Regions from separate parts of the Micromonospora sp. NPDC048040 genome, predicted to be linked through region 1. Evidence: predicted binding sites of a transcription regulator. Region 1 holds the regulator's gene; the other holds the start of a gene.

The links. The regulator HrcA, encoded in region 1, represses chaperone genes, less so after heat shock. The targets are predictions, from matches to a motif close to GGTTNGCACNCTCNNNNNGAGNGTGCNAACC.
Region 2: a site for HrcA is predicted at 11,330-11,360, ahead of groES (co-chaperone GroES). Genes of this name have one in related genera too.

Annotation. Positions count from the first base shown of each region.
Region 1 is NZ_JBVJGT010000021.1:35,139-50,388, reverse strand. It holds gene lepA (translation elongation factor 4) at 1-276, shown strand, start outside; gene ACZ6O2_RS20640 (GlsB/YeaQ/YmgE family stress response membrane protein) at 607-894, shown strand; gene ACZ6O2_RS20635 (GlsB/YeaQ/YmgE family stress response membrane protein) at 1,254-1,541, shown strand; gene ACZ6O2_RS20630 (sugar ABC transporter substrate-binding protein) at 1,757-3,046, shown strand; gene ACZ6O2_RS20625 (carbohydrate ABC transporter permease) at 3,043-4,029, shown strand; gene ACZ6O2_RS20620 (carbohydrate ABC transporter permease) at 4,053-4,883, shown strand; gene ACZ6O2_RS20615 (MOSC domain-containing protein) at 4,986-5,627, shown strand; gene ACZ6O2_RS20610 (phytanoyl-CoA dioxygenase family protein) at 5,761-6,696, opposite strand; gene ACZ6O2_RS20605 (hypothetical protein) at 6,885-7,748, opposite strand; gene ACZ6O2_RS20600 (enoyl-CoA hydratase family protein) at 7,982-8,785, opposite strand; gene hemW (radical SAM family heme chaperone HemW) at 8,805-10,028, shown strand; gene ACZ6O2_RS20590 (DUF4870 domain-containing protein) at 10,124-10,804, opposite strand; gene hrcA (heat-inducible transcriptional repressor HrcA) at 11,050-12,072, shown strand; gene dnaJ (molecular chaperone DnaJ) at 12,146-13,291, shown strand; gene ACZ6O2_RS20575 (16S rRNA (uracil(1498)-N(3))-methyltransferase) at 13,388-14,122, shown strand; gene ACZ6O2_RS20570 (SDR family NAD(P)-dependent oxidoreductase) at 14,126-14,887, opposite strand; gene ACZ6O2_RS20565 (histidine triad nucleotide-binding protein) at 14,982-15,250, shown strand, end outside.
Region 2 is NZ_JBVJGT010000008.1:140,000-155,249, reverse strand. It holds gene ACZ6O2_RS11970 (ABC transporter transmembrane domain-containing protein) at 1-1,186, shown strand, start outside; gene ACZ6O2_RS11965 (ABC transporter ATP-binding protein) at 1,186-2,964, shown strand; gene ACZ6O2_RS11960 (Na+/H+ antiporter) at 3,174-4,751, shown strand; gene ACZ6O2_RS11955 (ROK family protein) at 4,849-6,030, opposite strand; gene ACZ6O2_RS11950 (sugar ABC transporter permease) at 6,059-7,315, opposite strand; gene ACZ6O2_RS11945 (ATP-binding cassette domain-containing protein) at 7,312-8,130, opposite strand; gene ACZ6O2_RS11940 (sugar ABC transporter substrate-binding protein) at 8,239-9,336, opposite strand; gene ybaK (Cys-tRNA(Pro) deacylase) at 9,530-10,009, opposite strand; gene ACZ6O2_RS11930 (THUMP-like domain-containing protein) at 10,060-11,244, opposite strand; gene groES (co-chaperone GroES) at 11,494-11,808, shown strand; gene groL (chaperonin GroEL) at 11,879-13,525, shown strand; gene ACZ6O2_RS11915 (WhiB family transcriptional regulator) at 13,679-14,062, opposite strand; gene ACZ6O2_RS11910 (helix-turn-helix transcriptional regulator) at 14,316-15,146, shown strand.

The sequences.
Region 1 (15,250 bases):
CTGCGCAACCTGATCCCGCGCCAGCAGTTCGAGGTGCCGATCCAGGCGGCCATCGGCAGCCGCGTGATCGCGCGGGAGACCATCCGCGCGATCCGCAAGGACGTGCTCGCCAAGTGCTACGGCGGTGACATCAGCCGCAAGCGCAAGCTGCTGGAGAAGCAGAAGGAGGGCAAGAAGCGGATGAAGATGGTGGGCCGCGTGGAGGTCCCCCAGGAGGCCTTCATCGCCGCGCTCTCGTCCGACTCCGGGGACGGCAAGGCCCCCGGCAAGAAGTGACGCGCCGCCGGTCCGCCGGCGGATGACGACGTACGACGGCCGGCGCCCCGGCCGGGCAGCGGACCTCGGTGGTCCCGCCCGGGCCGGGGCGCCGGCCGTTCGCGTCCGAAGAGTTTCGCGGTCCGCCCCGAGGGCGGTCCGGCCCGCGACGGGACGGGCCGCCACCTGCGCGGACGGTTCCGCGGCGGTATTCACCGCGGCGCGCCATTGACGGCCGACGCCGCCTGTCCGGGTACGAGCCGGTTTGGCTTTTCGACGCTTCGGGCACATTGCGGTCACGACAGGAACACCACAGACCGTGGAATTGATTATCCGCAGAAGGAGGGCGACGTGGAGCTCACCGTTTGGGGCATCATCATTGCGCTCATCGTTGGTCTGATCGTCGGCGCTCTGGGTCGCCTGATCGTGCCGGGCCGCCAGAACATGCCGATGTGGCTGCACATGCTGATCGGTGTCGGCGCCGCGCTGCTGGGCACCGTCCTGGCTCGGGCGATGGGCATCGCCACCGAGACCGCCGGCATCGACTGGGGGGAGTTGCTGGTCCAGGTCGTGCTGGCCGCCATCGCCGTGGCGCTGGTCGCGGGTGTGGGTCGTCGCCGCAGCGTCACCCACCGGTAACCCCCGCACCGCGTTCGACGGGCGTCCGACCACCGGGTCGGGCGCCCGTTTCGCGTCCGCCGACGGTCCGGTCGGCCTCCCGTACGCCTGGGGTGGGGGCCGACCGGCGGGGGCGCGGGCCGCGTGAGCAGGTGTCCGGACTCCGCATTCCGGGGCGTACACGATGCCCTGGTTGAGCACCGACGGTTCGTTGACGTCGCCCGCCCGGCCTTTTTCCGCGTCGGCGTCCCGTCTGGGCGGGCGGGCCATCCGGTGTCCCGGAAAGCCGGTTTGGGGCTGTGGCGGGCAGGGAACCTATCGGTCACGACAGGAACACCACAGATCGTGGAACTCATTTCTTTCATCCGAAGGAGGGCGACGTGGAGCTCACCGTTTGGGGCATCATCACTGCGCTCATCGTTGGTCTGATCGTCGGCGCTCTGGGTCGCCTGATCGTGCCGGGCCGCCAGAACATGCCGATGTGGCTGCACATGCTGATCGGTGTCGGCGCCGCGCTGCTGGGCACCGTCCTGGCTCGGGCGGTGGGCATCGCCACCGAGACCGCCGGTATCGACTGGGGGGAGTTGCTGGTCCAGGTCGTGCTGGCCGCCATCGCCGTGGCGCTGGTCGCGGGTGTGGGTCGTCGCCGCAGCGTCACCCACCGGTAACAATCACAGCCTGAACTCGACGGGCGTCCGACCGACAGGTCGGGCGCCCGTTCGCGTGGGTACGACCGGATTCGCCCCGGTGCCAACCCCCGCAGGTTCCTCCCCTGCGGTACCGTCGCCTCTCTTCCGCCGAACCGCCCACTGTCGTAAAGGATTTTTTCCTACTAAGGTGCGGCGGAGAAGGTTAGTGCCAAGTGGCGCGAGGGAGATATGGCGTGAACAGGTGGAAGCGGCTGGCCCCGGTCACCGCCGTCGTGGCCTCGGCCGCGATGGTGCTGGCCGGCTGCGGTGGCTCCGATGACGAGAAGGCCGCAGACAACAGCAAGCTGACGGTCTGGATGATGGGCGAGGGAAGCGAGGCCCAGACCAAGTTCCTCGACGGCGTCGAGGCCGAGTTCCGGCAGAAGCACCCGGACACCGACGTGGTGGTCCAGTACATCCCCTGGCTCGAGGCGCCGAAGAAGTTCCAGGCCGCCCTCGCCGGCGGTGAGGGGCCGGACGTCACCGAGCTGGGCAACACCGAGACCCAGGGCTGGGCGGCGCAGGAGGCGCTGGCCGACGTCACCGACAAGATGAACGGCTGGGCCGAGGGCAAGGACATCCTCCCCGACCTGGTGAAGAACGCCCAGCTCGACGGCAAGCAGTACGGCGTGCCGTGGTACGCCGGCGTCCGGGCGATGTACTACCGCACCGACTGGTTCGCCGAGGCGGGCGTGAAGCCGCCGACGAACTGGGACGAGCTGGTGGCCGCCGCCAAGGCCGTGCAGGCCAAGAAGCCGGGCAAGTACGGCATCGCCCTGCCGGGCAACTCCGAGCTGCCGTTCTACTCGTTCCTCTGGGGCGCGGGCGCCGAGATCGCCACCCAGCAGGGCGACACCTGGAAGTCCGGCTACACCACGCCGGAGGCGCAGAAGGCCGTCAAGTTCTGGACCGACCTGGTGACGGTGCACAAGGTGGCGCCGCCGGCCGCCGCGGGCTGGAACGAGATCGACGCCCGGACCCAGTTCGCCACCGGCAACGCGGCGATGGCCTTCGGCGGCAGCTGGCAGCAGGGCGCCATCAAGAAGGACAACCCGGAGATCGAGAAGGTCTGGGGCACGTTCCCGATCCCCGGCCCGGACGGCAAGGCCGCGCCCGGCTTCGCCGGCGGCTCCGACATCGCGATCTGGAAGGACAGCGAGCGGCAGAGCCTCGCGTGGGACTACCTGACCGTGCTGCTGAGCAAGAAGAACGACCAGGCCTTCGCCGACAGCCTCGGCTTCTTCCCGGTCTACAAGGACCTGGTCGGTGGCGACAAGTACGCCAGCGACAAGATCATGGCGGCGTTCGCCACCACGATGCAGAACACCAAGCTCACGCCGCTCACCCCGAAGTGGGTGGAGGTCAGCCGCACCAAGACGGTGACCCAGGCGATGAACAGCTCGGTCATGAAGGGTCAGAAGACGGTCGAGAAGGCTACCGCCGACGCGGCCGCGGAGATGGAAAGCATCCTCAACGCCAAGTGACCACGCTGACCGAGGCGCCGGAGGCGGCCGCCGCGCGGGAGACCCCCGCGCGGCGGCGCCGCCGGGTGGACCGCCTGCCCTACCTGCTGCTCCTGCCCTGCCTGGTGATCATCGGCGTGCTGCTGCTCTGGCCGCTCGGCCAGGTGGTGGTGATGTCCTTCCACCAGCTCAACAACGTCCGCCAGCTGCGCGGTGACCGCGAGTGGCCGTGGGTGGGGCTCGGCAACTACACCGAGATCCTCGGCGACCCGTTCTTCCTGACGGTGCTGCGCAACACCGTCCTCTTCGCCGCCGCCAACGTCGTGCTCACCATGATCCTGGGCACCCTGGTCGGGCTGCTGCTCAACCGGCTCGGCAAGCGGATGGCCACCTTCGTCGCCAGTTGCGTGATGCTCGCCTGGGCCACCCCGGCGCTGACCGGCACGATCGTCTGGAAGTGGATCTTCGACGACACCAGTGGCCTGGTCACCTGGCTGTTCAACGCGCTGCCCGACGGGCTTTCGCAGAGCCTCTTCGGGCGCAGCGACTGGACCGGGTACGGCTGGTTCAACTCGCCCCTGTTGTTCTTCTCGATCCTGACCCTGGTGGTGGTCTGGCACTCGTTCCCGTTCATCGCGGTGAGCGTGCTGGCCGGGCTGAAGAGCGTGCCGAGCGAGCTGCACGAGGCGGCGCGGGTCGACGGCGCCGGGCCGTGGCGGGTGTTCTGGAAGATCACCTTCCCGTTGCTGCGGCCGGTGTTCGGGATCCTGATCGTGCTCTCCACCATCTGGGACTTCAAGGTCTTCACCCAGCAGTTCGTGCTGGCCGGCGGCACGCAGGACCGGCCGACGTTCATGCTCTCCATCTACTCGTACGCGGAGGCGTTCTCGCCCCCGCCCAAGTACGGCCTCGGCGCGGCGATCGCGGTGATCCTCACCCTGATCCTGCTGGTGGTGACCGGCCTCTACGTCCGCATGGTGCTCAAGCAGGAGGAGGACGCGTGACGCGACGTGGAGGCGGTGCAGGCGTGAAGCGGATCGCCCTCAACGGCGCGGGGCTGCTGGTCGCGCTCTTCGCCGCGTTCCCGGTCTACTGGATGATCGCCACCTCGCTGAAGCCGAGTTCGGAGATCTTCTCGTCCACGCCCCGGCCGGTGCCGTCCGAGCCGACGCTGGAGCACTACCGGCAGATCCTCACCGGCAACCTGATCCCGGGCGTGACCTTCGCCGACTTCTTCCTCAACAGCGCGCTGGTCGCGGTCTCCACGGTGCTGCTCAGCGGCCTGGTCGCGCTGCTCGCCGCCACCGCCGTGGCCCGGTTCCGGTTCAAGCTGCGGACGTCGTTCCTGATCATGCTGCTGGTGGTGCAGATGATCCCGCTGGAGGCGCTGGTCATCCCGCTGTTCCTGATGATCCAGCGGCTCGGGCTCTACAACACCCTGCCCAGCCTGATCCTCACCTACCTCGGCTTCTCGCTCCCGTTCGCGGTCTGGATGCTGCGGGGCTTCGTCGCCGCCGTGCCGAAGGAGCTGGAGGAGGCCGCCGCCATCGACGGGGCGAGCCGGGCGCAGACCTTCCGGAAGGTCCTCTTCCCGCTGGTGGCCCCCGGCCTGGTGGCGACGAGCATCTTCTCGTTCATCACCGCCTGGAACGAGCTGATCTTCGCGCTGACCTTCATCAACGACCAGGAGAGCTACACCCTGCCGGTCGCGATGACGTTCTTCTTCGGCCGCGACGACACCGCCTGGGGGCCCGTGATGGCCGCCTCCACGCTGTTCACCCTGCCGGTGATCATCTTCTTCCTGCTGGTGCAGCGGCGGATGGTCTCGGGCCTGGTGGCCGGCGCCGTCAAGGGCTGACGCCCGCGTGAGGAAGGGTCCCTGGTCAACGCACAGCGTCGACCAGGGACCCGTCTTTTGCCCCCTCGGGGCGCGTCCGCGGGGCGGGCTAGGCTGACCGCCATGACGGGCAGGCTGGCAGCGGTGAATCTCGGCGGTGTGACCGAGGCGGAGTGGGCGGGCGACGCGAGCGGGCGCACCGGCATCGACAAGCGGCCGGTGGACGGCCCGGTGCTGCTGCGCGCCGACGGGGTGGCCGGCGACTTCATCGGCGAGCGCGCCCACCACGGCGGCCCGGACCAGGCGGTCTACGCGTACGCCGAGGAGGACGCCGGCTGGTGGGCGACCGAGCTGGGCCGCGCCATCGGTCCCGGCGGGTTCGGCGAGAACCTGACCACGTACGCGGTCGACGTGACCGGAGCGGTGATCGGCGAGCAGTGGGCGGTCGGGTCGGCGCTGCTCCAGGTGACCAAGCCCCGGACGCCGTGCACCACCTTCGCCGGCTTCTGGGGCGTGCCGGACCTGATCAAGCGGTTCACGGTGCGGGCGAAGCCCGGGGCGTACCTGCGGGTGCTGCGCGAGGGAGAGGTCGGCGCGGGTGACCCGGTCGAGGTGGTCGACCGGCCCGCGCACGGGGTGACGATCGGCGAGGTGTTCCGGGCGTTGAACCTGGAGCCCGACCTGCTGCCCCGGCTGCTCGACGCGCCGGAACTGCCCGAGCCGATCCGGGAGAAGGTGCGCCGCCGCCTCGCCCGCCGCCGCTGACCCGCCGCCTCGGCGGCTGGCCTGCCGCCTCGCCGGCGGTACGGGTGCCGGAGGGGTGGGAACGCGGAACGGGCCCCGTCCCGTGGGGGAGGGGCCCGTCCGGTGTCGCCTCGGCGGGAGCCGGGTTACCGGCTCAGCGGAGCCAGGGGATGCTGCGGTCGAGCAGGCCGCGCTGCTTGAGCTCCTTGCGCAGCGGGATCTCGTCGTCGATGTAGCCGTCCCAGTTGATGCCCCAGTAGTTGGCGGTGTGGGTGCCCTCGCCGCAGAGCTGGCGCTGCACCGGCGTGCGGTTGGCCCACCACTCGCCGTCCTTGTCGATGTGCAGCTCGTCCAGGGGGCGGATCCACCGGTAGGTGTAGCCGACGAAGAGCATCTTGCGCGTGATGGTCGACAGGTTGGTCGACCGGGAGTGCCACTGGCGGCGGTCGAAGATGAAGGCGTCACCGGGGTTCGCGGTGATCTCCACCGTGCCCTCCGGGTCCGGGTTGTGCACGGAGGTGTCCTCCGGGCGCGGCAGCGAGTTCCACAGGTGGCTGCCCGGGATCACCTTGGTGGCGCCCCGGCCGTTCTCCGACAGGTCGGAGAGCACGTAGGCCACCTTGAGGGAGAACATCGGCCGGGGGAGGTTCGGGTCCATCGTCTCCGGGTCGGAGTTCTGCCGGTACCCGTCCTGGTGCCAGCCCCAGTACGGCTTCTCCGGCTCCAGCGCCGGCGGGGTGACGTCCAGGTGGTTGTGGTGGGTGTAGATGTTCCAGCCGGCGAGGCCCCACATGTACGGGAAGGCGATCGGGTGGGTCAGCAGTTCGCCGAAGAGCTCGTCCCGCTCCAGGAAGCCCAGCAGGTGCAGGGTGCCGTCCTTGGTGGTGTTGCCCTTGGCCTTCTCCTCGGCGTAGACGCGGTCGACCGCCGCCTCCAGCGCCGCCCGGTGGTCCTCCGTCAGGACGTTGCGCAGCAGGAGGAAGCCCTGCTCGTGGAACTCCTTGCGGTCGGTGTCACTGATCGGTTCGTAACCGGTCCGGTCGCCGTAGTCGAACACCTCGACGTCCCCTCCCCATCGGGCGAAAACCATTGCTGGCACAGGCCGCCGATCGTAACGCGCTGGTTCCGGTGCGAGGTACTACCCCGCGTGATATGCGACCGTTGCCCGAACCGTGAGGAGTTGAGCCGCTACAATCCGTTGCCCTGAGGGGGCTCGCCGGGCCTTCTGTCCTGTAATGACGGATTGTGCGGTGACTGCCGGTAAGGAGATGGGAGTCCCTACGCCTCGGCGAAGACCTCGGCGACCACCCGGTCGCCGGCGGCCGCGTCGTCGCCGACCTGGTTCCAGGTGCCGTCGCGGGCGGTCCACTCCAGGCCGCCGAAGCGCACCCGCTTCACCCCGTGGTCGTGCGCGTGGGAGACGAGCCAGTGCGCGTAGCGCCAGCCCCGGCGCTCGTCGGCGGCGGGGACCGTGAGGCCGGTCAGGTCCGCCGCGGAGGTGGCGGCGGCCAGGCCCCAGTCCAGCGACAGCCCGCGGGTCAGCGCGGTCGCCGCAGCCGCCCCGCGCATCGCCGGGTCGCGGCCCACCGTGCAGGCCACCGCGCCGGTGGCGTGCCCGAGCAGGGCCCGCGTCAGCACCTCCGACTCGTCCGCCCACTTCTGGTACGCCTCCGGGAAGGCGGAGCGCTGCACCTTCTGCGCCGCGTCGGTGACCCGCATCCGCTCCCAGCCGCGCACCTTCTTCAGCGCGGCGTAGAACCGGTTCGCCGCGTACCGGGGGTCGCGGATCTCCTCCGGGCTGCCCCAGCCCTGGCTCGGGCGCTGCTGGAACAGCCCCACGGAGTCGCGGTCGCCCCCGGCGAGGTTGCGCAGGCCGGATTCCTGGTACGCGGTGGCCAGCGCCACCACGACGGCCCGCTCGGGCATCTTCCGCTGGATGCCGATCGCCGCGATCGTCGCCGCGTTGGCCATCTGGTCGGCGTCCAGGGCCACCCGGCCGTCCGCCTGCACCGTGCACGTCCGGCTGGACAGCGGCAGGCGCAACTGCCCACCCACCTGCCGGATGACGAGCCAGATTCCGACCACGGCGACGAGGACGAGGACGACGCCGCCCGCCACGACTGCCCGAGTTCGCACCCACACCCCCTGTTCGACAGTCCGACAAGCGTACGTCCCCCGTGGTGCCTGCCGGGTCGTCCGACCGGTTCCCGCCGGCCCGCCGCGCGTGGCACCGCCCGGCGGGGCGCGCCCGCGAGCGCCGAACGGCCCCGGGGGCGGGCCCGGATGTTCCCGTTTCCCGCGCGGCCTCACCTATCCCGAACGGCCGCGGCCGACGGCGTTCCCCACCGCCTACCGGTCGACGTCGTCCCGCCCGCCTACCGGCCGACGGCGTCGCCGTCGGCGGCGGGAACCCAGCGGGCCGGCCGCTTCTCCCGGAACGCCAGCACGCCCTCGCGGCCCTCCTCGGAGAGGAAGTACCCGGTCGAGAGGGTGGACAGCCCGGCGATCTCCTCCCGCAGATCGGTCGCGGGCGGGCGGCGCAGCAGTTGCTTCGCCCCGGCCAGCGCGCCCGGCGCGCCCCGGACCAGCGAGTCGCAGTAGGTGGCGACGGCGGCGTCCAGCCCGTCGGCCGGCACGGCGGCGGTGACCAGGCCGATCTCCGCGGCACGCCGGCCGTCGAAGGTGTCCCCGGTCAGGTAGAGCTCGGCCGCCGCGCGGGGGTGCAGCCGGGGCAGCACGGTCGCGGAGATCACCGCCGGGATCACCCCGATCCGCACCTCCGTGAAGGCGAACGTCGCCTCCTGCGCGCACACCGCCAGGTCGGCCGCCGCGATCAGGCCCAGCCCGCCGGCCCGCGCCGGGCCGGCCACCCTCGCCACCACCGGCTTCGGGCACTCCCAGACCGCCGCGAGCACGTCACCCAGCATCCCGGCCGGCACGCTCCCGCTGGCGTACGCGGCGGCGGTCTCCTTGAGATCCGCGCCCGAGCAGAAGACCGGCCCGGTGTGGTCCAGCACGACCACGCGTACGGCGTCGTCGGCGACCGCCTCGGACAGGCCGGCCAGCAGCTGGGTCATCAGCGGCGTGGAGAGCGCGTTGCGGTTGTGCGGGCTGTCCAGGGTGAGGGTGGTCACCCCACGGGCCGTGGCGGCCCGCACGAGCACGTCGGGAGAGGTCATGCCGGGCACACTAGTGGCCATGCCCGGCGTCCTTCCAGAAGGCGAATCCGTTCCCGTCGACGGCTCGCTGCCCGCCGCCGCCACCCGCGCGGTCGGCGCGCGCGGCTTCGGCGTGTACGTGCACGTCCCGTTCTGCGCCAGCCGCTGCGGCTACTGCGACTTCAACACGTACACCGCGGCCGAGCTGGGCGGTGGGGCGAGCCGGGAGGGCTACGCCGACACCGTGCTGGCCGAGCTGGCGCTCGCCGGCCGGGTGCTGGGCGACGCCCCGCCGCCCCGGGTCGACACGGTCTTCGTCGGCGGCGGCACCCCGACCCTGCTTCCCGCCGACGACCTGGCCCGGATCCTCGACGGCATCGACCGCACCTGGGGGCTCGCGCCCGACGCCGAGGTGACCACCGAGGCCAACCCGGAGTCGGTGACCCCGGAGTCCCTGCGGGCCCTGCGGGCGGCCGGCTACACCCGGATCTCGCTGGGCATGCAGTCCGCCGCGCCGGGGGTGCTGGCGATCCTCGACCGGACGCACAGCGCCGGCCGGGCCACCGCCGCCGCCCGGGAGGCCCGCGACGCCGGGTTCGCGCACGTCAACCTCGACCTCATCTACGGCACGCCGGGGGAGAGCGAGGACGACTTCGCCGCCTCCCTCGACCAGGTCGTCGCCGCCGGGGTGGACCACGTCAGCGCGTACGCCCTGATCGTGGAGGACGGCACCCGGCTCGCCGCCCGGATGCGGCGCGGCGAGCTGGCGTACCCCTCCGACGACGTCGCCGCGGACCGCTACCTGGCCGCGGAGGCCGCCCTCGACGCGGCCGGTTTCTCCTGGTACGAGGTGTCGAACTGGGCCCGCGGCGACGCGGCCCGGTGCCGGCACAACCTGCTCTACTGGACCGGCGCCGACTGGTGGGGACTCGGCCCGGGGGCGCACAGCCACGTCGGCGGCGTGCGCTGGTGGAACGTGAAGCATCCCACGACGTACGCGAAGCGGCTGGCCGGCGGCGAGTCGCCCGGCCTGGCCCGGGAGGTGCTCACCGCCGACGAGGCGCACATGGAGGACGTCATGCTCCGGCTGCGGCTCGCCTCCGGGCTGCCGCTGGACGCCCTGGACGCCGCCGGCCGGGCCGGCGCCGAGCGGGCGCTCGCCGACGGCCTGCTGGCCGGCCCCGACCACGCGGCGGGCCGGGCCGTGCTTACCCTGCGGGGGCGGCTGCTCGCCGACGCGGTCGTCCGCGACCTGCTGCCCTGAGGCGCGGAGGCCCCGCCGTGCGGTGGCGCGGGCGGGGAGGCCCCGCCGTGTGGCGGCGCGTGGCCGGGCCCGGCCGGGGGAGCGGCCGGCCCGGCTCACCTGGTGAAGCTGTAGGCCATCGGGTAGCGGTAGAGCAGGCCCTCGTTGGCCTTGACCCCGGCGACGATCCCGAAGATCAGCGGCACCAGCCAGACGAGCATCGGGACGAAGAACAGGATCCCGCAGGTGATCAGGGTGAGCACCCAGCTCAGCACGCCCACGATCGCCCAGGTGATCTGGAAGTTCAGCGCCGCGACGGCGTGCGCCCGGACGGTCGGCGACTGTTGCCCCCGGGCCATCAACGCGATGAGCGGCGCGACCCAGCCGAGCAGGCCGCCGCCGACGATCACCCCGGCCGCGCCGCCGAAGTGGGCGATCAGGGCCCAGTTCTTGTCCTCGTTGTTGGTGTAGCCGCCGGTGGGCGCGCCGTAGCCGCCGCCGGTCGGATAGCCGGCCCCCGGCGGGGGGTAGCCGCCCGGCGGGGGATAGCCGCCCGGCGGGGGATAGCCCCCGGGCGGCGGGTAGCCACCCGGCGGAGGGTAGCCGCCCGACGGCGGTTGGTCACCGGTGGGCGGCGGATAGCCGCCGGGCGGGGGATAGCCGCCCGGGCCCGGTGCCCCGGACAGTGGTGCGGTGGGTTCGTCGGAGCCGGCCGGCCCGGGAACCCCCGACGGAGCGGCCGGGTCCGGCCGGTCGCCGGGGTCCCCCGCTCCGGGAGGGCGAGGTGGTTCAGTCATGGACGTCACGGTAGGGGCCGCGGGCAAGGTCGCACCAGAGCGACTCCGACCGGGATGTCCGGATGATCGGCTCTGGCGCCGCCGCCTTCGCGGGCCGTGTGGCGCCGGTCGGATCGCCGTCCCAGGTTGATCATCGCGTCGGCGGGCGCGCCGACGTAGACTGGCACTCGTCCGTAGCGAGTGCCAGCAACCCGCCCGCCCCTCGGGGCGCGGGGGGTCCGACGTGCGACAGGAGGTGGGGAACGATGGGTCTCGACGACCGCAAGCTCGCCGTGCTGCGCGCGATCGTCGAGGACTACGTCGCCACGCAGGAGCCCGTCGGCAGCAAGTCGCTGGTCGAGCGGCACCAGCTCGGGGTCTCCCCGGCGACCGTCCGCAACGACATGGCCGTGCTGGAGGAGGAGGGCTACATCCGCCAGCCGCACACCAGCGCCGGCCGGGTGCCCACCGACCGCGGCTACCGGCTCTTCGTGGACCGGCTGTCCCGGGTCAAGCCGCTCAGCCCGGCCGAGCGCCGCGCGATCGAGCGCTTCCTGGTCGGCGCGGTCGACCTCGACGACGTGGTGCACCGCACCGTACGACTGCTGGCGCAGCTGACCCGGCAGGTCGCCGTGGTGCAGTACCCGAGCCTGGCCCGCTCCTCCGTCCGCCACCTGGAGCTGGTGCCGATCTCCACGACCCGGCTGATGCTGGTCATGATCGCCGACACCGGCCGGGTCGAGCAGCGGCTGGTCGAGCTGCCCGGGCCGATCCCCGCCGACGACGTCACGGACCTGCGTCGGCTGGTCAACGAGAAGCTGGTCGGCACCCGGCTGTCCGAGACCCCGCCGCTGGTGCAGGCGCTGGTCGACGAGTCGGTGCCGCACCTGCGGCCGGCCATGACCACCCTCTCCACCGTGCTGCTGGAGACGCTGGTCGAGCGGCACGAGGAGCGGATCGCGTTGGCCGGCACGGCCAACCTCACCCGCGGCGGCCTGCTCGACTTCCAGGGCTCGCTGCGCCCCATCCTGGAGGCGCTGGAGGAGGAGGTCGTGCTGCTCAAGCTCATCGGTGAGGCGGAGCCGAGCACGACCCGGGTGCTGATCGGCGACGAGAACGAGATCGACAACCTGCGCGCCGCCTCGGTGGTCAGCACCGGCTACGGGCCGGGCGCGACGATCGTGGGCGGGCTCGGCGTGCTCGGGCCGACCCGGATGGACTACCCCGGCACCATCGCCACGGTGAGGGCCGTGGCACGCTACGTGGGCGAGCTGCTGGCCCAGAACTGACCAGTCAGGGCCGACGGCCGGCTCCGGCCGACGACCGGCGCAACGCGAGACGAACATGAGGACACGGAACGCAGTGGCCAGGGACTACTACGGCATTCTCGGGGTGAGCCGGGAAGCCTCCGACGACGAGATCAAGCGCGCCTACCGGAAGCTGGCGCGGCAGTTCCACCCGGACGTCAATCCGGACCCGGAGGCACAGGAGAAGTTCAAGGACATCAACGCCGCGTACGAGGTCCTCTCGGACGACCGGAAACGGCAGATCGTCGACCTGGGCGGCGACCCGCTCGCCCCCGGCGGCGGGGGCGCGGGCGGTCCGGGCGGTCCCGGCGGCGCCGGCCCGTTCGTCGGCTTCCAGGACATCATGGACGCGTTCTTCGGTGGCGCGGCCGGCGGGTCGCGGGGCCCGCGACCGCGGACCCGGCCGGGCGCCGACGCGATCCTGCGGCTGGAGCTGGACCTGAACGAGACCGCGTTCGGCGTCGAGGCGCCGATCACCGTCGACACCGCCGTGCTCTGCACCACCTGCTCCGGCGCCGGCACCGCGGCCGGCACCCACCTGGCCACCTGCGAGGCGTGCGGCGGCCGTGGCGAGGTGCAGTCGGTGCAGCGCACCTTCCTCGGTCAGGTGGTCTCCGCCCGCCCGTGCACCGTCTGCCAGGGCTGCGGCACCACCATCCCGCACCCCTGCCCGACGTGCGCCGGCGACGGCCGCGTCCGCACCCGGCGTTCGCTGACCGTCAAGATCCCCGCCGGGGTCGAGGACGGCATGCGCATCCGGCTGGCCCAGCAGGGCGAGGTCGGCCCGGGCGGCGGCACCGCCGGCGACCTCTACGTCGAGATCCACGAGCGGCCGCACGACGTCTACTCCCGCAAGGGCGACGACCTGCACTGCCGGGTCACCGTGCCGATGACCGCCGCCGCCCTCGGCACCCGGCTGACCATCAAGACGCTGGACAGCGAGGAGACGGTCGACGTCAAGGCCGGCACCCAGCCGGGCAGCACGCTGCGGCTGCGCGCCCGAGGCGTGCCGCACCTGCGCGGCACCGGCCGGGGCGACCTCTACGTCCACCTCGACGTGCGCACCCCGACGAAGCTCGACGCCGACCAGGAGCGGATGCTGCGCGACTTCGCCAAGACCCGGGGCGAGGAGGTCGCCGAGCTGACCAAGCAGGGCGGCTTCTTCTCCCGGATGCGCGACGCCTTCAACGGCCACGCCTGACGCCCACGCCCCCGGGCCGCCGCGCTCCGCGGCGGCCCGGTCGGCTCCGCCGCCCTCGCCGCCCCGGCGGTCGCCGGGGCGGCTAGCCTGATCGTCGTGTCCGCGCCGCTGTTCCTGGTCGAGTCGCTGCCCACCGCCGGCCGGCTGACCCTCGACGGCCCCGAGGGGCATCACGCCGCCACCGTGCAGCGGCTCCGCGTCGGCGAGGAACTGCTGCTCGCCGACGGGCGGGGCGGCACCGCCGCCGCCGTGGTCACCGCCGTCGGCCGCGGCTCCCTCGACCTGGAGATCACCTCCCGGGGGTACGTCGACGCCTCCGTCCCGCGCCTGGTGGTGGTGCAGGGCATCGCCAAGGGCGACCGGGGCGAGCTGGCCGTGCAGGCGATGACCGAGGTCGGGGTGGACGAGATCGTGCCCTGGGCGGCGGCCCGCTCGGTCACCCAGTGGCGCGGCGACCGGGGCGTACGGGCGCGGGAGAAGTGGGCGGCGACCGCCCGGGAGGCGGCCAAGCAGGCCCGCCGCGCCTGGCTGCCCGTGGTGGCGGGGACGCCGGACGAGTCCACCGCCCGGGTCGCGCGCCGCATCGGCGGGGCCGCCGCGGCGTTCGTGCTGCACGAGGAGGCGCAGGAGCGGCTGACCACCGCCGAGCTGCCCGCCACGGGCGAGATCGTGCTGGTCGTCGGGCCGGAGGGCGGGATCGCCGACAGCGAGCTGGACACCTTCACCGGGGCCGGGGCCCGCGCCGTCCGCCTGGGCCCGTCGGTGCTGCGCACCTCGACGGCCGGCGTGGCCGCCCTCGCGGTGCTCGCCACCCGCCTCGCCCGCTGGTGACGCTCAGCTGCGCAGGTAGGAGGCGCCGTTCAGGTCGACGATGGTGCCGGAGGCCCACTCCGACTGCGGGGAGGCGAGCCAGTGCACGGCGGCGGCGATCTCCTCGGGGCGGGCCACCCGGTTGAACGGGCTCTGCGCCCGGATGGCGGCGCCCCGCTCCCCGCGCAGGTGCTCCGTGGTCATTTCGGTCTCCACGAAGCCCGGGGCCACCGTGGCGACGGTGATGCCGTACGGGGCCAGGGCCACCGCCAGCGACTGCCCCAGCGCGTTCAGCCCCGCCTTGCTCGCCCCGTACGCCGGCTGCTCCGGCTCGCCCCGGAAGGCGCCCCGGGAGGAGACGTTGACGATCCGGCCGCCCCGGTCGCGCATGTGCTGGGCGGCGCACCAGATGACGTTGCCCGCGCCGGTCAGGTTGGTCTCCAGCACCTGCCGCCACTGCGCGCGCCACTGCGCGTAGGAGGCGCCGAAGACCGGGTGCGGGGCGTTCCGGTCGCCGTACACCCCGGCGTTGTTGACCAGCACGTCCAGCCCGTCCAGCAGGCCGGCCGCCTCGTCCACCATGGCCCGTACGGCGTCCGGGTCGGTCAGGTCGGCGCGGACCACCACGTGCCCCTCGCCGGGCAGTTCGGCGCGCAGCCGCCCGGCCGCCTCCGCCGAGTCGCGGTGGTGGATCGCCACCCGGTCCCCGCTCGCCGCGAACGCCGTCGCCACCGCCCGCCCGATGCCGCCCGAGGCCCCCGTCACCAGTACCGCCCGTGAAGTCACGCCGGCCATCATGCCGCGCCGCCCCGTCCGTCGTGCTGACGGGCCCCCTCGTCCACGGCGGGCGTGGGCAGGGGGCCTTCCTTACACTGCCCCGATGGGAACCGACTGCCTGTTCTGCCGCATCGTCGCCGGGGAGATCCCGGCCACCGTCGTGCGGGAAACCGCCACCACGCTCGCCTTCCGCGACATCGGCCCGAAGGCGCCGGTGCACGTGCTGGTCATCCCGAAGGAGCACTACGCCGACGTGGCGACGCTCGCCCAGGGCGACCCGGCGCTGGCCGGCGAGGTGCTCGCCACGGCCGCCGCGGTGGCCGAGGACGAGGGGCTGCTCGGCGACGGCTTCCGGCTGATGTTCAACACCGG
Region 2 (15,250 bases), on a different contig from region 1:
GGTCGTGGTGCTCGGCGTGCCGCTGCTGATGGCGGTGGTCGGGCTGCTCATCCGACCCCTGCACCGGCAGCAGCAGGCCTACCGGGACTCCGAGGGGGCGCTGACCACCCGGGCCGGCGACATCGTCTCCGGGCTGCGGGTGCTGCGTGGCGTCGGCGGCGAGCCGATGCTCTCCGCCCGCTACCGCGCGCGGTCCCAGGCGCTGCGCGCCGACGGCCTCCGGGTGGCCCGGGTCGAGTCGCTGCTGGAGGCGGCGCAGGTGCTGCTCCCCGGCGCGTTCCTGGTGCTGGTCACCTGGCTCGGCGCCCGGTTCGCGCTGCGTGGCGAGATCAGCGCCGGCCAGCTCGTGGCGTTCTACGGCTACACCGCGTTCCTGGTCAGCCCGCTGCGGCAGCTCACCGAGGCGGTGGACAAGCTGACCCGGGGGCACGTCGCCGCCCGGCGCGTGGTGCGGCTGCTGCGGCTCGACCCGGAACTGGTGGACCCGCCCCGCCCGGCGGCGCTGCCGGACGGCCCCGGTGAGTTGGTCGACGTGGAGTCGGGCGTGACCCTGCGGCCCGGCCGGTTCACCGCGCTCGCCGCGACCGCGCCCGAGGACGCGGCGGCGATCGTCGACCGCCTCGGCCGGTACGTCGACTCGGACGCGACGCTGCACGGCGTACCGCTGCGGGCGCTGCCGCTGGCGACGGTGCGGGAGCGGATTCTGGTGGCCGACAACAACGCGCACCTGTTCACCGGCCCGCTGCGCGCGGAGCTGGACCCGCACGACCGGGCCGACGAGGCGGCGATCGCGGCGGCGCTGGCGGCGGCGAGCGCGACGGACATCGTGGAGGCCCTGCCCGACGGGCTGGCCAGCACCGTGGCCGAGCGGGGGCGGGAGTTCTCCGGTGGCCAGCAGCAGCGGCTGCGGCTGGCCCGGGCGCTCGTCGCCGACCCGGAGACCCTGCTGCTGGTCGAGCCGACCAGCGCCGTGGACGCGCACACCGAGGCCCGCATCGCCGAGCGGCTCGGCGCGGCCCGGGCCGGCCGGACCACCCTGGTCTGCACCACCAGCCCGCTCGTGCTGAGCCGCGCCGACCATGTGATCTTCGTGGAGGACGGCAAGGTGGTGGCCGAGGGGACGCACACCGCACTGCTCGACGGCGAACCGCGCTACCGGGCGACGGTCAGCCGGGGGGAGGACTGATGGCCGCCGCACTGCCGGTCGCCGACGCGCGCCAGGTGCGCCGCTACGCCCGTACGCTGGTGCGCCGGCACCCACGCGCGCTCGGCGTGGCGCTCGGCCTGCACGCCCTGGCCGCGGCGGCCGGCCTGGTCGCGCCGTGGCTGCTCGGCGACCTGGTCGAGGGGATCTCCCGGGGCACGACGGGCGTCACCGTCGACCGGATCGCGCTGCTGATCGCCGGCTTCGTGCTGGCGCAGTCGGTGCTGGTGCGGTTCGCCCACCTGGCGTCGGCGCGGCTCGGCGAGCGGGTGCTGGCCGAGCTGCGCGAGGAGTTCGTCGACCGGATCCTGGCGCTGCCGCTGGCCACCGTGGAGCGGGCCGGGACGGGCGACCTGCTCACCCGGACGTCCCGGGACGTCTCCGCGCTGTCCCGGACGGTCCGGTTCGCGGTGCCCGAGACGCTGATCGCGGTCGTCACCGGCTGCTTCATCGTCGGCGCGCTGCTCCTGGTCAACCCGCTGCTCGCGGTGCCCTGCCTGGTCGCGGTGCCGCTGCTGTGGGCCGGCACCCGGTGGTACCTGCGCCGCGCCCCGGACGGCTACCTGCGGGAGAACGCCGCCTACTCCGACATCACCGACGGGATCAGCGAGACCGTCGAGGGCTCACGCACCACCGAGGCGTTGCGGCAGGAGGCGCGCCGCCGGGCCCGCACCGACGCCGACATCCGCCGGTCGTACGCGGCCGAGCGCTACACCCTGCGGCTGCGCACGGTGTTCTTCCCGGTCACCGAGATCGGCTACGTGGTGCCGGTGGTCGCCACGCTGATCATCGGCGGCTGGTTCCACCTGAAGGGTTGGGTGAGCCTCGGCGAGGTCACCGCCGCCACGCTCTACGTTCAGCAACTCATCGACCCGGTCGACCGGCTGCTCTCCTGGCTGGACGAGTTGCAGGTCGGCGGCGCCTCGCTGGCGCGCCTGCTCGGGGTGGCCGACGCCGACGCCCCGACCACGTCCCCGGCCCCGGCCGGGGCGCCGACGCGGGCGGGCACCGACGTGCCGGCGGGCGACCGGCGGCTCGCCGCCCGGGACGTCCGGTACGCGTACCGGACGGGGCGGGACGTGCTGCACGGGGTGACCCTGGTGCCGGAGCCGGGGGAGAAGCTGGCGATGGTCGGCCCCTCGGGCGCCGGAAAGTCCACCCTCGGCCGGCTGCTCGCCGGGGTGCACGCGCCCCGTTCCGGCTCGGTCACCGTGGCGGGACGGCGGCTCGACGAGCTGCCCCTGGCCGAGCTGCGGACGCACGTCGCGCTGGTCACCCAGGAGCACCACGTCTTCATCGGCACGCTGCGGGACAACGTGGCGATGGTCCGGCCGGGCGCCGACGAGGCGGCCGTCCGGTCGGCGCTGGCCGCCGTCGACGCGCTCGACTGGGCCGACGCGCTGCCGGACGGGCTCGACACGGTGGTCGGCGCCGGCGGGCACCCGCTGTCGCCCGCGCAGGCGCAGCAGTTGGCGCTGGCCCGGCTGGTGCTGGCCGACCCGCACACGCTGGTGCTGGACGAGGCCACCTCGTTGATCGACCCCCGGGCCGCCCGGCACCTGGAGCGCTCCCTCGCGGCCGTGCTCCAGGGCCGGACGGTGATCGCCATCGCGCACCGCCTCTTCTCGGCGCACGACGCCGACCGGGTCGCGGTGGTCGAGGACGGCCGGATCATCGAGATCGGCCCGCACGACGAGCTGGTCGCCGCGGGCGGTTCCTACGCGGCCCTCTGGCGCTCCTGGCACGGCACCCGCTCCTGACGCCGTCCGCCCGTCACCGGCCCTGACGCCGACCGCCCGTCACCGGCCCTGACGCCGTCCGCCCGTCACCCGCTCCTGACGTCGCGCCGCCCGTCACCCGTTCGACGGTTCGGCGGTGCCGCGTCCGCGTGCCGTACCACGATGTTGCCAGTGGCAGGCGGTCGCGCACCCGCCACTGCGGCGCGGCCGGCGGGTGACGGGGGAGCGACGTGGGCGGTCTCGAACTCATCGTGGTGCTGGGCGTCACGGTGCTGGTCGGCACCACCCTCGGCGGGCGGTACAGCGTGGCGCCCCCGGTCCTGCTCATCGCGATGGGCGCGCTGTTGGCGCTCCTGCCGCCGCTGTCGCACGTGGCGCTGGAGCCCGAGGTGGTGCTGCTGCTGTTCCTGCCGGCGATCCTCTACCGGGAGAGCATCACCACCAGCCTGCGCGAGATCCGCACCAACCTGCTGGCGATCACGCTGCTGGCGGTGGGGCTGGTGGTGGCGACGATGGTCGCCGTGTCGCTCGTCGCGCAGCGGCTCGGCATCGACCCGGCCGCGGCCTGGGTGCTCGGCGCGGTGCTCGCGCCGACCGACGCCGCGGCGGTCTCCGGCCTGGCCAAGCGGATGCCGCGCCGCATCCTCACCACCCTGCACGCGGAGAGCCTGATCAACGACGGCACCGCGCTGGTGCTCTTCACCGTCGCGGTGGGCCTGATCGTCGGGGGCACCGAACCGAGCGCGCTCGGGCTCGCCGAGCGGTTCGTCGGTGCGTCGGCCGGGGGCGTCGTCGCCGGCCTGCTGGTCGGCTGGGCGGTGATCGTGGTCCGGCGACGCCTCGACGATCCGCTGCGCGAGGGCGCGCTGAGCGTTCTCACGCCGTTCGTCGCGTTCCTCCTCGCCGAACTCGTCCACGCCAGCGGGGTGCTGGCCGTGGTGGTCGCCGGCCTCGTGCTCTCCTACGCGGCCCCCCGGGTCGTCCGGGCCCGCTCCCGGGTGCTGGCGTACGCCTTCTGGGACCTCGCCACCTTCCTGATCAACGGGGGGCTCTTCGTGCTTCTCGGGATGCAGATCCCGCGCGCGCTGCGCGGCCTCACCAGCCTGTCGACGGCGCGGGCGCTGGCCATCGCGGTCGCGGTGACCTGCGTCGTCGTGGCGACGCGGATGCTCTGGATCCACCTGGCGGCGTTCGGTTTCCGGGCCGCCAACCGCCGCCCGTCGCTGCAGGGTGAGCAGGTCGACTGGCGGGTGCGTACGGCGGCCGGGTGGGCGGGGTTCCGGGGCGCGGTGTCCCTCGCGGCGGCCCTCGCGGTGCCGGTGACGACCCCCACCGGCACGCCCGTCCACGGGCGTGACCTGATCATCTTCACGACCGCCGTCGTCATCCTGATCACGATGCTGATCCAGGGCACCACGCTGCCGGCCGTCGTCGGGTGGGCGGGTCTGGTCGGCGACACCCGGCGCGTCGACGAACTGCGCCTGGCCCGGACACGGGCCACGGAGGCCGCCCTGGCGGCGCTGCCCGAGGTCGCCGACCGGCTCGGCGCCGGGCCGGACGCGGTCGACCGGATCAGGGCCGACTACGAGCAGCACCTCGACGACGTCCGCTCCGCCGACCGGGGCCGGTCGGCGGAGCAGGCCCGGGACCTCGACCGGCGGCTGCGGCTCGCCGTACTGGAACACAAGCGCCGCGAGATCACCAGGTTGCGGGACACGAACCAGATCGACGACATCGTGCTCCGGGACGTGCAGGCCGTCCTCGACATCGAGGAGATACGGCTGCTGGGACCGGAGCCGAACGAGTAGCCCGCCACGTCGCCCGGCTCCCGCGGAACCCGCCTGCCCGGTGCGGCCCGGTGGGCGGGTCAGGTGCGGCGGAGCACGCCTCGACCGTCCGTCGTCCTCAACCGACGTCGAGCGGGTCGGCGAGCAGCCGCTCGAAGGCCAGCTCGGCGGCGCCGATCAGCGCCGCGTCGTCGCCCAGCTTCGGGGTGCGCAGCCGGACGTGCTCCAGGCAGGCCGGCAGGGCGATCGAGTTGAGCCGGCTGCGTACCTGGGCGGCGGCGGCGAGGTAGAGGTCCCGCATCGTGCCGCCGAAGATGACCAGCTCCGGGTTGAAGATGTTCACCAGGTTGGCTACCCCGAAGCCGAGCCAGTCGCCGGCCTGGCGGACGGCGGTCTGCGCCCGGGCGTCGCCGCGGTCGGCGGCCTCGAAGACGGCCAGCAGCGCGTCCCGGCCCCGCGCGTCGGTGCGGCCGGCGGCGCGCAGCAGCGCGTGCTCGCCGATCTGGGTCTCCCAGCAGCCGCGGGAGCCGCATTCGCAGGGCGCGCCGTCGGGGACGACCACCATGTGCCCGACCTCGCCGCCGTAGCCGCCGTGCCCCGTGAGTCGGCGGCCGCCGGCGATGATGCCGGCGCCCACGCCCACGTCCCCGTACAGGTAGATGACGTTGTCGCAGCCGGCCGCCGTGCCGCGCGCGTGCTCGGCGAACGCCGCCACGTCGGCCACGTTGCCGACCGTGACCGGGACCTCGCAGCCCAGTTCGGCGGCGAGCGCCGCGCCGATCGGCTCGTCCACCCAGCCGGTGGTCGGTCCCAGCCGGACCAGCCCGTCGTCGCGGCGGACCATGCCGCAGACCGCGACGCCCGCGCCGACGCAGACCGCGTCGGCCGGCACGGTCTGCTGCATCTCCTTGACCGCCCCGGCCAGCAGCGGCGCGGCCTCCGCGGCGGTCAGGCCCCGGGGGCGTTCCTGCTCCCGGCGGTCGAGCACCGCGCCGCCGAGGCCGACCCGCGCGGCCCGCAGCCGGTCCACCTCGATGCTGTACGCGTACGCGTGCACCCGCTCCGACTCGGGCCGGACGACCAGCGACGGCCGTCCGGCCCGGCCGGTCTCCTTCGGCGTCCCCTCGCTGACCAGCCCGGCGCCGGCCAGGTCGGCGGTCAGCGCGCCGATGGTGCTGCGGTTGAGCCCCAGCGCGCTGGTCAGTTCCGCACGGGTGGTCGCCCCGTGGATGTGCACGTACCGCAGCAACGCGCCCAGGTTCTGCCGGCGGATCTCGTCCTGGCTCGGTCCTGCGCGCATTGCTGTCGTCACTTCCGTGGTGCGGTGGTCAGCGGGTGCCGGTGGCCGTGGAGCGGCGACGCGACAGTGCGTCGACACCCGCGGCGAGCAGCAGCACCAGCCCGGTGAACACGTACTTCAGCCCCGAGCTGAGGTTGAGCAGGCTCATGCCGTTGATGATGACCGCCACCACCGCGCCCCCGAGCACGGCGTTGATCATCCGCCCCTTGCCGCCGAAGAGGCTGGTGCCGCCGATGACCGCCGCCCCGACCGCGTACAGCAGCACATTACTGCCACCGGTGTTCGGGTCCACCGACCTGTCGCGGCTGGCGGCGATGATGCCGCCCACGGCCGCCATGGTCGAGCAGATCACGAACGCGGAGATCCGGATCCGGTCCACGTTGATGCCGGCCCGACGGGCGGCCTCCTGGTTGCCGCCGACGGCGTACAGGTGCCGGCCGTACGTGGTGCGGGTCAGCACGAACGTCCAGCCGACCAGGAGCACGGCGAGGATCGGCACCACGATCGGCATGCCCCGGTTGGAGCTGATCAGCGGGTTGATGCTGCGCTCCTGGTTGAGCACGTACACCGCGAGGCCGAGGACGACCGCGAGCGCCGCGATCCGGGCGGACACCACGGCGAGCGGTTCGGCGACCAGGCCACGGGCGACGCGGTTGCGGTGCCGCAGCAGTTGCGCGGCGGCGTAGCCGGCGACCGCGACGGCGAAGAGCACCCACCCGATCAGCGGCGGCACCCAGCGGTTCTCGATCGCGATGATCGTTTCGTCGCGGATGGTGATGTTGCTGCCCTCCTCCATGAGGAGGAGCACCACGCCCTGGAACGCCAGGAAGCCGGCGAGCGTGACCACGAAGGACGGGATGCCCACCTTGGCGACCAGGATGCCGAGGGTGAGGCCGATGACCATGCCGGTCGCGAGCGCGGCGGCCACCGCGACGTACCAGGGATGGCCCAGCACCGTCGCCACGTTGGCGAGGATCGCCGCGCAGACGCCGCTGGCGAAGCCGGCGGAGAGGTCGATCTCGCCGAGCAACAGGACGAAGATCAGGCCCATCGCGATCGCGGTGACCGCCGCGCCCTGCGTGAACAGGTTGGCGAAGTTCGCCGCCGAGAAGAAGACCGGGCGGACGATCGCGAACACCGTGCAGAGGACGACCAGGCCGATGACGGCCGGCAGCGAGCCGAGGTCGCCCCCGCGTACGCGGGCCAGGTAGTTGCGGACGTGACCGCCGACGGTGGGTGCCGGGGCGACGGCCGCCGGCCCTTCCTTGCGTACTGCGGTGGTCATCGGAGGGCCTCCGGGTTGCTGGCGACGGGCTGCCCGCCGTTGTCGGTCTGCCCGTTGCCCCCGCCGAGGCCGACCGCGCCGGACCGGCCGGCGGTGATCAGCTCGACCACCTGGGCGTGGGTGATGTCGGTGGTCCTCACCTGGGCGACCATCTGGCCGAGGTAGAGCGCGGCGATCCGGTCGGAGACGGCGAAGACGTCGTTCATGTTGTGTGAGATGAGCACCACGGCCAGTCCGTTGTCGGCGAGCCGGCGCACCAGTTCGAGCACCTGCGCGGTCTGCGCGACGCCGAGCGCGGCGGTCGGCTCGTCCAGGATGACCAGCCTGCTGTTCCACAGCACCGCCTTGGCGATCGCCACGGTCTGGCGCTGGCCGCCGGAGAGGCTGGAGACGTGCTGCCGGAGCGACCTGACGGTCCGCACGCTCAGCCCGGCCAGGGTCTCGGCGGCCATCTGCTCCATGGTCGGCTCGTCGAGCACGATGCCACTGCGCTTCTCCCGGCCGAGGAACATGTTCTGCACGATGTCGAGGTTGTCGCAGAGCGCGAGGTCCTGGTAGACGACCTCGATGCCGAGCGAGGCCGAGTCGCGCGGGCTGTTGACGGTCACCGGGCGGCCGTCGAAGAGGAACACGCCAGCGTCGGTGGGATGGATGCCGCTGATGCACTTGACCAGGGTCGACTTGCCGGCACCGTTGTCGCCGACCAGCGCGGTCACCTCGCCCGCGTGGGCGGAGAAGGCGACGTCGCGCAGGACCTGGACGGGACCGAAGCTCTTGTCGATCCCGCGTAGCTCCAGCAGGGGGATTGCGGACACGGGGGTCTCCTTCGGGCGGCGGGGGGAGGTCGGATCCCGTCCGGCGTGCGCGCCGCCCGGCACGGGGAGGTCCGTGCCGGGCGGCGCCGCCTGGAGCGGGTACGGGGGTCAGCTGATGCCGGCGTCGGCGCAGAGCTTGGCGTACGCCCCGGCGCAGACCTCGTCCTTGGTCACGAAGCCGTCGGCGATGACGTCCTTGACGTTCTCCTTGTAGATCGCCTTCGGGGTGAGCAGCACGGCGGCGACGTCCTTGCCGCTCTCCGGGTCCTTGACGGTCTGGCCGGTCTCCTTCCGCTCGCCCATGGCCAGCGCGATGGCCAGGTCGGAGGCGGCCTTGGCCTCCTCGCGGATCGCCTTGTAGACGGTCATGCACTGGTCGCCGGCGAGGATGTTCTGCAGGCCCTGCGGGGTCGCGTCCTGGCCGGTCACCGGCACCTTGCCGTTGAGCTTGTTCTTCTTGAGCACCGAGATGGCCGCGTTGCCGAGGCCGTCGTTGGCGGCGAGGACGCCGTCGATCCTGCCCTGGGTCGAGGTGAGCATCTGCTCGAAGATCACGCCGGCCTGCGCGTTGTCCCAGTCCGGAACCGCCTGGTCCGGGCCCTTGGTGTACTCCTTCGAGTCGAACTTCGGCTTGAGCACCGAGTCGTACCCGTTCTTGAACAGGGTGGCGTTGTTGTCGGTCGGGGAGCCGTTGAGGTACGCCACGACCGGGTTCTTCGCGCCCTTGTCGGTCAGGCACTTGCTCAGGCCCTCACCCTGGAGCTTGCCGACGGCCTCGTTGTCGAAGCTGACGTAGTACTCGGCGCCGCCGCCGAGGGTGAGCCGGTCGTAGTCGATGGTCGCCACGCCCTGGGACTTGGCCCGCTCCAGCACCGCCTTGCCGGTGCCCGAGTCGAGGTTGACGATCATCAGCGCGGTCGCCCCGTTGGTGATCATCTGGTCGGCGATCGTGGAGAACTGGGACTTGTCGCCCTGGGCGTTCTGGATGTCGTACTGGACACCGGCCGCCTTGAACGCCTCCTCCAGGAACTTGCGGTCCGCGCCCTCCCAGCGGGCGGAGGACTTGCTGTCCGGGAGGATCACGCCGATCTTCGGGGCCCGGGTGCCGCCGGCCTGGTCGCCGCCGCCGGTCTCGTCGCCGCAGGCGGTCATGCCGCCGGTGGCGAGCAGGCCCACGGCGGCGAGGGTGAGGAAGCCCTTGCGCATGTGCAGGGTCCTTTCGGGGGTGGGGATGATGCTGGTTTGTTGTGTCCGGCAACGTATTCCGCGTCACACCGCGGACACAAGGGTGCCGAGGTGGCAAGTTTGTTGTCGGCAGTAACAATTCAGCAACGTCTCTGTCGCCCGGCCGTCGCCCTGCGCGGGAGCGCTCTCCCGCCGGCTCCGGGAGCGGCGCAGCTCAGCGGGCGGACAGCGGGGCCGTGGCCGCCCCGGTGAGGGCGACCAGGTCCTGTGGGGCGAGCTGGAGCTGGAGGCCGCGCCGGCCCGCCGAGACGTAGACGGTGGGATGGTCGAGCGCCGACGAGTCGAGCACCGTGGGCAGCCGCCGGCGCTGACCGAGCGGGCTGATCCCGCCGCGCACGTAGCCGGTGGCCCGTTCGGCCACCGCCCGGTCGGCCATGGCGGCCCGCTTGCCGCCGACCGCCGCGGCGAGCGCCTTGAGGTCCAGCTCGCCGGTGACCGGCACGACCGCCACGGTCAGCGCGCCGTCGACCTCGGTGACCAGCGACTTGAACACCCGCTCCGGCGGCACCCCCAGCGCCGCCGCGACCAGCGCGCCGTAGTTCGGCGCGTCGGGGGAGACGTCGTACGGATGCGTGCTGTGGGCGATCTTCCGCTTCGTCAGCAGCGCGGTCGCCGGAGTGCCCTGTCCCGCCATGACCGTCAAGCTAACCCGGGTCCGGGTGACCCGCGAGCCGATAAGGCCGGCTACCCGACCGGCCGGCAGACCAGCGCCGTCGGCGCCCCGGCGACCCGGGTCAGCACCAGGCTGGCCGCCTCGTCGCCGGCCAGCCGCAGATCCCGCCGCAGCTTCTCCGGCTCCAGCGCGGAGCCGCGCTTGAGGATCTCCACCCGCCCGACCCGGCGCTCCCGCAGCAGCGCCCGCAGCCGCTTGAGCGAGAACGGCAGCACGTCGGTGACCTCCAGGCAGCGGGCGAACGGGGTCGCCGCCGGGGCGTCCGCGTAGAGGTAGGCGATGCTCGGGTCGGCCAGCGTCGAGTCGAGGGTGCCGGCCAGCTCCGCGACCAGGTGCGCGCGGACCACCGCCGGATCCGGGTCGTACAGGAAGCGGCGGACCGGCCCGACCGGCGCCTCGGCGTCGCCGGAGCCGGTCAGCGCGTGCGCGGCGGCACCGCGCAGCAGGGTGGCCCGGCGGGGGACCTCGGCGAGCCGGCCGCACCACAGCGCCGCCTCGACCAGGTCGCCGTCCGCGCTCACCCACTCCGCCTCGGCGCCCGCGGGGATCAGCGCGTGGTCGATCCCGGGTGCCACCTTCACCACCGTGTACGGCACCCGCGCGGCCAGGCCGACGACGAAGTCCCAGGGCGGGGAGTAGGCGTTCGGGTCGAAGACCCGCCGCCCGGTGCCCGCCTTCCGCCGCGCCGGGTCGCAGAACACCCCGTCGACCCGGCTGACGTCGAACGCCGTGGCGTCGCCGCACTCCACCGTGAACAGCTCGGCCAGCCCGGCCGCCGCCGCGTTGGCGGCGGCCATCGCGGCGGTCACCGGGTCGGCCTCCACCCCGTACACCCGGATGCCGGCCCGCGCGGCGGCGAGCGCGTCCGCGCCGAGGCCGCACCCGAGGTCGGCCAGGGTGCGCACGCCGGCGGCGCGCAGCCGGCCGGCGCGCCGCGCCGCGACGGGGCCGCGGGTGGCCTGCTCCAGCCCGGCCCGGGTCAGGAACATCCCCGCCGCCGCCGGCCCGAACTTGCCGACCGCCCGGCGGCGCAGCTCGGCCTGGGTGAGCGCGGCCGCCGCCAGCGCGGGCGGCATCCCGGCGGAGCGGAGCGCGGCCGCCGCGGCCAGCGGGTCGCCGCCGGCCACCCGCGCGGCCGCGTCGAGCGCGACCGACCCCTCGGGCGTACGCAGGGCGGCGAGCTGGTCGAGGTCCACGCGGTCATTCTGGCCGCCCGGCCCGACGCGCCGGCCGGCGGGTTGGCACTCTCCTTGACGGAGTGCTAGCCGAGGAATAACCTGCGATTAGCACTCTCACCCCGAGGGTGCCAGCTTCCGGGCCGTCAGGCCTGGGCGCTGAACGCCAGGCGGACCGGCACCCGCGACGACGGCCCCGCCCGGTGGCATGTGGCAGATTGACGCTGGTCGGCTCGCCGGCCGGTAACGAAACCAGTACCCCAGGAGGGTATGCCCGTGACTACCGCGACCAAGGTTGCGATCAAGCCGCTCGAGGACCGGATCCTGGTCCAGGCGAACGAGGCTGAGACCACCACGGCGTCGGGCATCGTGATCCCCGACACCGCCAAGGAGAAGCCGCAGGAGGGCACCGTCCTCGCTGTCGGCCCGGGCCGCGTCGACGACAAGGGCAACCGGATCCCGGTTGACGTCAAGGTCGGCGACACCGTCATCTACTCGAAGTACGGCGGCACCGAGGTCAAGTACGCCGGCGAGGAGTACCTGGTGCTCTCCGCCCGCGACGTCCTCGCGGTCATCGAGAAGTAAGCAACCGATCAGTGTCGTTGCCCCGGTCCGGCTCGCCGGGCCGGGGCAACGTCGCTTCGAAGGGACATTCATGGCGAAGATCCTGAGCTTCTCGGACGACGCCCGGCACCTGCTCGAGCACGGTGTCAACGCCCTCGCGGACGCGGTCAAGGTGACCCTCGGCCCGCGCGGGCGCAACGTCGTCCTGGACAAGAAATTCGGTGCGCCCACGATCACCAACGACGGCGTGACCATCGCCAAGGAGATCGAGCTCACCAACCCGTACGAGAACCTCGGCGCGCAGCTGGTCAAGGAGGTGGCGACCAAGACCAACGACGTCGCCGGCGACGGGACCACCACCGCCACCGTGCTGGCCCAGGCGATGGTCCGCGAGGGCCTGCGCAACGTGGCGGCCGGCGCCAACCCGACCGGCCTCAAGCGGGGCATCGACGCGGCGGCCGCCAAGGTCTCCGAGGCGCTGCTCGGCCGCGCGGTCGAGGTCGCCGACAAGAAGTCGATCGCGCACGTCGCGACCATCTCCGCGCAGGACGCCACCATCGGCGAGCTGATCGCCGAGGCGATGGAGCGGGTCGGCCGCGACGGTGTCATCACCGTCGAGGAGGGCTCCGCGCTCACCACCGAGCTGGACGTCACCGAGGGCCTCCAGTTCGACAAGGGCTTCATCTCGCCGAACTTCGTCACCGACGTGGAGGGGCAGGAGTCGGTCCTGGAGGACCCGTACATCCTGATCACCACCCAGAAGATCTCGGCGATCGAGGAGCTGCTGCCGCTGCTGGAGAAGGTCCTCCAGAACAGCAAGCCGCTGCTGATCATCGCCGAGGACGTCGAGGGCCAGGCGCTGTCCACCCTGGTGGTCAACTCGATCCGCAAGACCCTCAAGGTCTGCGCGGTCAAGGCCCCGGGCTTCGGCGACCGCCGCAAGGCGATGCTGCAGGACATGGCGATCCTCACCGGCGCCGAGCTGGTCGCCCCGGAGCTGGGCTACAAGCTCGACCAGGTGGGCCTGGAGGTGCTCGGCAGCGCCCGGCGCGTGGTGGTCGACAAGGAGAACACCACGATCGTCGACGGCGGCGGCCAGGCGAGCGAGGTCGCGGACCGGGTGGCCCAGATCCGCAAGGAGATCGAGGCCTCCGACTCCGACTGGGACCGGGAGAAGCTCGCCGAGCGGCTGGCCAAGCTGTCCGGCGGCATCGCGGTCATCAAGGTCGGTGCCGCGACCGAGGTCGAGATGAAGGAGCGCAAGCACCGCATCGAGGACGCGATCGCCGCGACCAAGGCCGCGGTCGAGGAGGGCACCGTCCCGGGCGGCGGCGCCGCCCTGGCGCAGATCCTGCCGGCGCTGGACGACGACCTCGGCTTCACCGGTGACGAGAAGGTCGGCGTCTCGATCGTGCGCAAGGCGCTGGTCGAGCCGCTGCGCTGGATCGCCCAGAACGCCGGCCACGACGGCTACGTCGTGGTGCAGAAGGTCGTCGGCAAGGAGTGGGGCCACGGCCTCGACGCCGCCAGCGGCGAGTACGTCGACCTGGCGAAGTCCGGCATCCTCGACCCGGTGAAGGTGACCCGCAACGCGGTCAGCAACGCCGCGTCGATCGCCGGCCTGCTGCTCACCACGGAGAGCCTCGTGGTGGAGAAGCCGGAGAAGGCCGAGCCGGCCGCCGCCGGTGGGCACGGCCACGGCCACGGTCACGGCCACCAGCACGGCCCGGGCTTCTGACCCTCGCCGTACGCCTCGTCGGGGCGCACCGTCCGCGTGACGGTGCGCCCCGACGCCTTTTCGCGGGCGGCACGCCGCCGTGGACCTGGGGACGGCGCGACGCCGCGCCCCGGGCGGGGGCGCGGCGTCGGTGTGGTCCTCGGGTGGCCGGGCTCAGGCGATCTTGCGCTGGGCCGGGACGGTCGACTTGTGCGGCCGGCCCAGGCGAGCCTCCAGGCGGGCGATGTCGACCCGGGTCTGGCGGCGGTCGGCCAGGTCCTCCCAGCCGACGGCGAGCAGCCGCAGCCGCTCGGACTCGCTGAAGCCGCCCCACACGCCGTACGGCTCCCGCACGGAGAGGGCGTGCGCGGCGCACTCGGCCCGGACGGGGCAGGTGCGGCAGACGGCCTTGGCGCCGGACTCGCGGCGCAGGCGCGACGAGCCGCGCTCGCCGTCGGGGTGGAAGAACTGTGCGCTGTCCCGGCCCCGGCAGGCACCGAGCCGCTGCCAGTCCCAGAGATCGACGATGGGTCCGGGCAGTCTACGTACGTTCGACATCAGCACCCCTCCTCCCGCGCGGCACCGCGGAGATCCATGTGAACCGGCGTCCGGGCGGCGGTCCGCGCAGGCGCGCCGTTTCCGGCCTGGATGCTCCCTACCCGGACCTTCCCCGGCTCACACTTCTGTGATCGAAAACCTTGGACAACTAGCGGCATCTGCCCTACTTGTCGGAAAAGTTCGGAGGATTGCCGGGAACCTCCTCGCGACCGGACTCGGTCATGGTCTGCTCGTGGGCGGAGAGGAGACCACTGTGCGTACGGTTCTCGTGTGCGTTCGGACACCGCTTGCGGCGCAGCATCTGACGTCCGCGGCGGCCCGGCTCGGGCTGTCCGCCGTCGTGCGGACCGCCGTCTCCGATCCCGAGGTGATGTTGCGTCTGGCCGAGCGTCCGGCCGACGTGGTGCTGGCGGACACGGCCCTCACCCGGCCGGACAGCGCGGGCTTCGTGCGCCGGGTGCTCGCCCGCGCGCCGCAGGCCTCCGTGCTGCTGCTCGGCACCGAGGAGTCGGAGGCGGCCGCCGCCACCATCAGCGCCGGCGCCCGGGGCCTGATCCAGGGCGCGGACCACGACCTGACCAGCGCGGTGGCCAAGGCCCTGCTGCTGCTCGTCGCCCCCGGCCGGGCGACCCGGAGCCGGATCGCCGACCCGGCGCGGGACACCGCGGCGGTCGGCGGGTCCCGCGCCACCCCGGCCGGCCGACCGCCGGCCGACCCGGGCCCCGCCTGGTCGACCCCGTCCGCCGACGGCGCGGGCGGCGCGCCGACGGTGGTGCCGGCGCAACGCGGCGACGACCCCGCCGAGCCGGCCGACCCGGCCGGTGAGCCGGCGGAGGCGGTGCCCGCGGGGCAGCGGGGCGCGTCCGGCGCGCGCGGCGGCCGGTCCCAGATCGGGCTGACCGAGCGCGAACTCCAGGTGCTGCTCGGCATGGCGGAGGGCAAGAGCAACGCCGAGATCGGCCGGGAGTTGTTCGTCTCGGAGGACACGGTGAAGACCCACGCCCGCCGGCTGTTCCGCAAGCTCGGCGCCCGGGACCGCGCGCACGCCGTGGCCGCCGGTTTCCGCGCCGGGTTGGTGGCCTGAGCCCGGATGCCGGGCCGGTGGGCCGAGCCCGGAAGCGCCTGGCCGATGGGGTGGCGAGCGCGGCCGCCGGCTGCAGCTCGGTGCCGAGCGCGCGGCGCCGGGCC